One region of the Virgibacillus dakarensis genome, then DNA from elsewhere that is predicted to be linked to it. Evidence: riboswitches for the same ligand, from Rfam matches in the RefSeq annotation. Region 1 holds a riboswitch; the other holds the start of a gene.

Region 1 (4,361 bases):
AGTTTCCTTTGTATTGTTTATTCTGACGATTTTACTGCTGGAGTTTTTTGAAAACTTTCATATCCATGAAGCGGAAAAGGATTTAATGCAAACAGCAACCAAAGTTTCCTATATGATTGAGCAATACAATAACGATGATTTACTTTATGAAACAACAGACCGAATCAAAGACCCATCAAGCAGGGTGGCTATTGTTTATCAGGATGATGGACTATGGGTTTCCCCTAGTAACAATGACAATTTATCCAAGCTGACCGAAAAATGGATTAATAATGACAAGGATTTATCCGGTGTCCTAACAAACCAGGAAAAAATAAGGAAACAAACCATCATCCCTGGAACAGATGTAGAAATTATGATTGTCGGTATACCTGTGTCAAATGATGAAGCCGTCTTTGTTTATCAATCATTGGATGTTGTTGACCAAACAAAAGCAGAGACAACAAAAATCATCTTTCTGGCGGCAGGCATTGCAATTATTTTAACAACCATTTTTGCCTTTTTCCTATCGACAAGAATCACCTCCCCATTGATAAAAATGCGGGAAGCCGCTTTTGACTTGACAAGGGGTGAGTTCAATACAAAAGTACCAATCTTAACCCACGACGAAATTGGGGAGCTGGCGATGGCCTTTAACCGAATGGGAAGGCAGTTAAAGTTTCATATTAATGCATTACGACAAGAGAAAGAGCAGCTATCCGGAATTGTAACTTCGATGGCGGATGGCGTTATCACAATGAACCGGAATGGCGATATGATTGTCACCAATCCACCTGCAGAACGATTTATCCAGGATTGGTATTTTGAAAATAGTCTCCCGGTAAATGAAGAAAATCGAAAGCTGCCGAATGAATTGAATCAGATCCTTCAAGAAGTTATTCATGGTGAAAAAGAGGCCTTGAAGGAAATCAGCCTACAGGGGCGAAATTGGGTAATGATCATGACCCCTTTGTACGATCAGACATATGTACGTGGAGCTGTTGCAGTCATCCGTGATATGACGGAAGAGCGCCGGCTGGATAAATTACGGAAGGATTTTATTGCCAACGTATCACACGAATTACGTACACCGATTTCCTTGTTACAAGGGTATAGTGAAGCAATAGTGGACAATGTTGCCGAGAGCCCTGAAGAAAAGAATGATCTCGCGCAAATTATTCATGAAGAAACACTCCGAATGGGCAGGCTTGTCAATGAATTGCTGGATCTTGCCCGAATGGAGGCAGGCCATATTCAACTGAATCTAGAAACTGTTGAAGTGGAACCGTTTATTGATCGGATCCTGAAAAAATTTAAAGGTATCGCGGATGATAATGATATTACATTAAACTTGACGAAGAAAATAACAAAACCGGTTGTCAATTGTGATCCGGATCGAATTGAACAGGTATTTACCAATTTGATTGATAATGCAATTCGCCATACGGGTCTTAATGGCTATGTAAATGTAACGGTGGAGTCAACGACTGCGGAACTGCATGTAATGATTGAAGATAGCGGAAGTGGTATACCAGAAGATGATCTGCCATTTATTTTTGAACGTTTTTATAAAGCAGATAAATCAAGGGAAAGGAATGCCAAGAAAAAAGGAACCGGATTAGGGTTGGCAATTGCCAAGAATATTATTGACGCTCATCATGGTACGATTTCTGTCCAAAGTAAATTAAATCAGGGAACCACGTTTATTTTTAAGGTTCCAGCAGATTTTAATGATTAGTAAAGATGTTCAACATAACCATTTTATGCTATCATTTTACAGGGAAAGACAACTGAATACATTTTATCGAAATTGGTGCACAAGCTTAAAAGGGAATCCGGTGAAGAACCGGAACTGTCCTCGCAACTGTAAGTGATGTACGAAATAAGGATATCCACTGTATCAAGTATATGGGAAGGCCTTAAAGTAGGTTATCATCACAAGTCAGTAGACCTGCCAATTTTGATTTGTTTCAATGCTTCGGGGGTATAAGTGATTGAGACGACCGATTCCATGTACTATATTTTTTCGTGTTTCGATTGTCTTATCAGCTAACTCTTATCAGGGTTAGCTTTTTACATTGATTAAAGAATACACAGGAGGTTGGAGACTATGAAGAAATGGCTTTTATATCTAGTATCATTCGTTGTAATTGGTAGTGTATTAGGTGGATGCGGTACGGGGGAAGAAAGCAGTGAAAAAGCTGCAACTAATGATAAGCAAACAGAACAGCAAAGCGGGGATCAAGCAGCAACCGAAAAAAATGAAGAAATGGTTACCATTACGATTTCAAAGGATAAAGAAACAGAATACATCGATGAAAAAAAGATACCAATTGAAGATGGGGCGGTATTGATTGATGTAATGGAGGACAACTTTGCGATTGAGACCGATTACGATGGGGGATTTATTACGTCAATCGAAGGGGTTGCACCGAAGAAGGATGAACAAAAGGCATGGATGGTTTTTGTTAACGGTGAAATGGCTTCAAAAGGTGTGAAAGATATTAAATTATCGCCTGGCGATAACGTATCCTTTGACTTGCAAGCATGGGAATGAGATAAGTGAATACGTATAAATTAACGTTGCTTGCATTACTTGCAGCACTTGCAGTCGCAGGAAGATACGCGTTTGCGTTTCTCCCCAATGTTCAACCTGTGACATCGCTTGTTATTATCTGCGGTTTATTTCTTGGTCCTGTTGCTGCAATTTTTTTAGCAGTGTTGACCACGTTTCTGTCCAATATGATGCTTGGTATGGGTATTTGGACGATTTGGCAGGTTGTGTCGTGGGCAATTATCGGGTTGCTCAGTGGGATTTTAGGGAAGCTTCCATATAAAATTCCATTATTAGTAATCGTGGTCTTTTCTATATTTTGTGGTTATTTTTATGGGTTTGTTATTTCATTGACAAACTATCCTATTACTGGAAAGTTCATTCCGTATTACTTGGCAGGATTGCCATTCGACACCTATCACGCGATTGGCAATGCCGTGTTTATGATCATGCTTTATCCGATACTAGCTCACTTTTTTAAAGGCTATATTACAAAACGATTATAAGATGATCTATAATACAAAATAGCTAACCTGACACAAGATTTGGGTTGGTATTTTGGCAGATAAGAAAAAACTTTCTTATCCTGCATAAGTGCAACTAAGGCATTCGCCCAAAAGCTTGGCGAATGCCTAGTTTTCTAATATTTTTTTTATTATACTTTAGAAAAACGTAACATTTTAACGAGCGCAGACGACTATATGGGTAAACGGGGGATCTCGATGAAGGTCGTTTTTGACGAACTGTATGATAGGTATCATCAGGATTTGTATCAATTTATATTTTATATGGTGAAAAACAAAGAAACAGCAGAGGATCTGATTCAGGAGGTTTATCTTAAAATTTTAAAATCCCTCGGTACATTCAAGGGGGACAGCAGTGAAAAAACCTGGATATTCGCCATTGCCCGCCATACAACGATTGATTATTTTCGCTCACAAAAACGGAAGCGAAACCGTATCTCTGAGTTTTTTGACTGGTATGGACAGGGGCATTTACTTGAGGATGAGGAGCCATTGCCCGATGAATTAGTCGTGCTTAACGATGAAATGCAAGCGATCTATCGGTGTCTTGATAAATGTACGATTGATCAAAGGAGTGTTTTATTATTACGGTACATAAATCAGTTTTCTATTCAAGATACCGCAGATATATTAGGATTCAGTATCAGCAAAGTGAGAACAACCCAACATAGAGGGTTGAATGTTTTACGAAAATATCTGACAGAAGATCAGAAAGGGGGAGATGCATCATGAAATCATCCAAAAAGGACGACCAGCATTTGCAGGATTTACTCAAACAGCTGCCATACATAAGCGATACAACGGATAAAGACGAACTGTTGGCACGCATCTCCCAGAAGCCAGCTGAAAAGGATTCACCGAAGCGTAAAAGGAATACACGCCATATTCCTGTTTTCGTTTCACTGCTAACCACTATTATTATCCTTGTGATCGTTCCGTTTGCCCTTTACAGCAGTTCGCCTACAGAAGAAAAAAGTTCATACAATGAGGCATCTGATCAAGCAACTTCCGTAGAGAGCGGACAACATGGGGATGAATCAGGCATGGTTGCGGAGGAGTTTGCAACAGAACAAGGCAGTCCAAAGACACTAAGCGATAAGCCTCTTGAAAGTCATGTGCTCCAGAATAAAGGTGAAAAGTCGATCATGTATGGTACCATTCAAGCAACGATTGGCAATAATGTGATCCCATTAGCTCTAGTTTTGCCTGAAACACAGGAAGGTATTGGCTTGGATGTGATCAAGGATTATTTGCAGGAGCAAAAATGGGGGATTGATGCTGAAACGTTTCAAACTGCAGCACAA
Region 2 (4,361 bases), on a different contig from region 1:
CAATAAAAAGCATGACAAGCACGAATCCGATAATTGGCAATGTGAAAATTTCGGCAATCGTCTCCCTTGAGAGGGAAGCCGTAAGCAAGATAAAGATAGTTGATGTAAGCATTACCGATATATTTTCAACAAAATGACTGACATTACCGATTGATGTTACATAGCGTTTCGTTCGGGCGAGTGTCAATCCCATTACTGTGACAGCGAGCATGCCTGTTTCATGCATGACAACCTCTGCCATGGTAAAACAAAGCAGCACAAATGCGAGTATAATGGGAGATTTTAAATATTCCGGGAAGACTCCCTTGCTGACCATAATGCTGACAATCATGCCGATCACATAACCAAAAATGACGGCAATGAATGCGTTGAAAAAGAAATGCAGCATATAATCGAAATGCAGTGTATCGGTCGTCAGGACTTTAATGACTTCATAGGCAAATAGTGCGAGTAATGGACCAAAGGGATCGACAATAATACCTTCCCATTTAAGAACAGCTGCTATCCTTGGTTTTAATTTTGCATTCCGCAATAATGGAATAATGACAGTTGGCCCTGTTACGACAAATAAACCGCCGATAATAAAGGAAATTTCCAAACTTAAGCCGGCGATGAAATGGGCGGCAAGTGCACCAGCAATCCAGGCAATGAATGCTCCGCCTGTTACAATACGGAAGACCGATTTGGATATTCCTTTTATCTCACGGATATCAAGACTGGAGCTGCCTTCAAATAAAACGATGGCAACGGCTAATGAAATTAATGGGCTGTATAGATCGCCCAACGCTTCCTGTGGGTTGAACAAACCAAAAATAGGTCCCAGCAGTAGGCCGGCAATGGACATGATAACAATGGAAGGCCATTGTATCCGCCAAGCAAGCCATTGCGAAAATATACCTACTACAAAAATAACTGCGATACTTACTAAAACAATCTCTTCCATCGAATCACCTTTCCAGCCCTTCCTTCATAATAAGAAGTTTACCAATTTTTATCGCGTTTGTCCTGTATTTCATCACCTAAGAATCACAGGTGCCTAGTCATCCCCCGAACTTTATAAAAAAGATAGCTCCCCTAAGAAGTTTGCTTCAATAAGTGCTACTATTCGGTACAAATCGGTTGCACCATCAAAATTTTCTAGTTTACTATTGGTATAACATCATTAATGAAAAGGATGATAGATATGGCTAAACAGATTTTGGAAAATGATTGGGCTGACTTTTTAAGTGAGGAATTTAGCAAGCCTTATTATCTCAAGCTGCGGGAATTTTTGAAGGAGGAGTATGCTACCCGGACGGTATATCCAAATATGCATGATATTTTTAACGCACTTCACTCGACCTCTTTTGAGCATGTAAAGGTAGTAATACTGGGGCAGGATCCGTACCATGGTCCGAATCAGGCGCATGGCCTAAGTTTTTCCGTGAAACCTGGGGTGCCGCAGCCACCTTCATTAAAAAATATTTTCATTGAATTACAGAATGATATAGGCTGCTCCATACCGAACCACGGCTATTTACACAGTTGGACAAAACAAGGCGTGCTCCTTTTGAATACGGTTCTAACAGTTAGAGCTGGACAAGCACATTCACATAAAGGAATGGGTTGGGAAATCTTCACGAATCGTGTGATTGAGACGTTAAATCAAAAAGAAAATCCTGTTGTTTACATTCTGTGGGGTGCTGCTGCACAAAGAAAACAGGAGCTTATTGATACGTCAAAGCATTACATCATTAAATCGCCGCACCCTAGTCCATTATCTGCACATCGGGGTTTTTTTGGGAGCAAGCCTTTTTCGAAGACCAATGAATTACTTAAACAGGCCGGGCTTGAAGAAGTGGATTGGGGAATTGAATAGGGAACTTTTCAGTTGTGTAATCTTGCTCATCCTCTGCTTGACTTCACGACATTGATTACATACAATGAAATTAATTGAATACGAAAAAATTAGGTTGATTTTGTCGATGGGAATCGAGGAAATCATTAAAAGGGAAGTCCGGTGCAAGTCCGGCACGGTCCCGCCACTGTAAATGCTAGTTTTCTAATTATAAACCACTGTCATTCGATTCGATGGGAAGGTAATAGAAAATGATGATCATAAGTCAGGAGACCTGCCTACTTTTTTACGCCATTCAACCTACGAGGATAGGGAGGTGTGCTCGCACATGATGAAAATCCGTTTAGCTGAACATGGCGATACATAGCATTTCTGTGCCAGATAACCACCATACACCACTTCGTAAAGGGGTGTATTTTTTATGGGGAATTTATTGAAAGCGGATTCATGGAGGGGGAAGGTTTAGTTGAGAAATTTTAAACGAATGATAAGTATTGCTCTAATTGTTTTACTATCACTATTGTTTACTTTGCCACAGTCAGTGATTGTGTCTGCATCTGCAGTCAATAGTACTGTGGGTAACCAGATAAGCTTGCAGACTATTAAGCAGGCGATTGATAAAGCTAGCCAAAATGTAATTAATGGCGGTGTTGATAGTGAGTGGGAAGCGATTGGGCTGGCTAAGGCGGGGAAAAAGGTTCCCGAATCCTATACTAATGATCTAAGTTTGCATATCGAAGACCAAGTAGTTGGTGGATTGGAAAACAAAAGAATAAAAATTACCGATATCGAGCGACTGGCGATGGCAGCAACTGCGATCGGCAAAGACCCACGCGCTATTGATGGCTTGAACTTGATAGAACATATTTATAACAGTCCGGAACGCCGCGGCGGGTTTGATACAATGACTTTTCAAGGAAACAACGGACCAATTTTTGCACTGATAGCATTGGACACAAAATATTTTGATGTTCCAGAAGATGCAAAATGGACAAGACAAAAATTAATTGATGAACTATTGCGCACACAAAATGATGATGGCAGCTGGAATTTGAATGAGAACTTTGATACACCAAGTATTGATATTACCGCGATGGCAATCATCGGTCTCAGCCCATATAAGGATCGGGCCGCAGTAAAAAAAGCATTGGACGGAGCGGTAAATTATTTATCTTCCGTCCAGACAAAGGAAGGCGGCTTTGATGGTGGTTCATTTGTAGGGGGTATAACAAGTGAGGCAGCCTCGCAGGTGATTATTGGACTAACAGCCTATGGAATTGACCCAACAGGCAAGAAATTTACAAAACAGCAAAATTTGATCGAGCATTTGTTTGGTTTTCAAAATAAAGATGGAGGTTTTAAACACACGGCTGATTATGCCGATTCCAACGAGATGGCGACAGAACAGGCACTTCAGGCTTTAGTCGCCTATAAATTGTTTTTAGAGGGAGGAGGTTCACTCTATCAATTTGGAAAAATAAACAACACGCCTGAACCACCAGTTGATACGGTTGCGCCGCAAATTGTCATTAACGGTATTTCGGACGGGAAAACAGTTTCAACATCCAACATAACATTTACCGTAAAAGCACATGATGATGCCGATGGGGAGGTTGAACTTGCTGTAAAAGTGAATGATAAATCGCTGACACCAAAAGATGGTACCTATCGCGCAGTGTTGAAAGAAGGGGAAAATAACATTACGGTATCGGCCACTGATCAGGCTGGAAACAAGGCTAACCTTTCTTACACGGTCTTTTATCAAATAGAGAAGAACATTGAAATTGGAAAAGAGTCGGCTGTCAAAAGTGGTGAAAGAATAAAAATTAACGGTACTAACACTACTGTCCTGCTACCTGATGATATACCAGTGGGAACAACTCTAATTGTAACGAAAGCAAATGAGAAACATGAGGGCTTGAAGCAATCTGGTGATCTATTACACTTTGATTTTCAGTACCCTAGTGACAAAAAAATCAAGGGAAGCTTTCTGCTAACAATGGGAGTCAATGATGGAATAGATGTTGAAAAAACAGGTATCTATTATTTTAATGAACAAACTGGCAAATGGAAATATACCGGCGGATGGGGAAAAGCTAAAAATGGTGTTATTTCTATTAAGGTTGATCACTTCTCGACATACGGTGTATTCACAGACACTGATGGACCGGTAAACATACAATTTACTGAGGAAGAAATAACTTCCAATAAAATTACTGTCGGGTTATCAGCAGACGACCCTTCAGGTATCAAGAAGTACATTCTTTACCGTAACGGGAAGGTAATTGCCGATGTTAAGGGAAAAGAAACGGAATTTACGGACAAAGATTTAAAGTCTGGACAGGATTATGAATATCGTGTCATAGCTGTCGATGGATTAGGAAATAAATCATCTGAAGAAAGCACTACTGTTACGACGCTTACAGAAGAAGCGATGAAATCAGGTAATGATGAAGATTCAAGCGGAGGCGACAAGGATCATCTGAATCACGATCAGAAGCAAACAGTAAATGGTAAAACGGCA

What was found. Region 1 has a riboswitch for cobalamin ahead of CZ382_RS07075 (DUF4430 domain-containing protein). Riboswitches for the same ligand answer to the same signal wherever they lie in the genome.
Region 2: another riboswitch for cobalamin. It lies ahead of CZ382_RS18840 (fibronectin type III domain-containing protein); the one in region 1 lies ahead of CZ382_RS07075 (DUF4430 domain-containing protein).

The regions. Positions count from the first base shown of each region.
Region 1 covers NZ_LT732553.1:1,401,623-1,405,983, reverse strand. Annotated here, with positions in the region: gene CZ382_RS07080 (ATP-binding protein) at 1-1,717, shown strand, start outside; cobalamin riboswitch at 1,774-1,952, shown strand; gene CZ382_RS07075 (DUF4430 domain-containing protein) at 2,090-2,536, shown strand; gene CZ382_RS07070 (ECF transporter S component) at 2,542-3,039, shown strand; gene CZ382_RS07065 (RNA polymerase sigma factor SigX) at 3,256-3,789, shown strand; gene CZ382_RS07060 (hypothetical protein) at 3,786-4,361, shown strand, end outside.
Region 2 covers NZ_LT732554.1:1,928,010-1,932,370, forward strand. Annotated here, with positions in the region: gene CZ382_RS18830 (cation:proton antiporter) at 1-943, opposite strand, end outside; gene CZ382_RS18835 (uracil-DNA glycosylase) at 1,184-1,858, shown strand; cobalamin riboswitch at 1,933-2,133, shown strand; gene CZ382_RS18840 (fibronectin type III domain-containing protein) at 2,304-4,361, shown strand, end outside.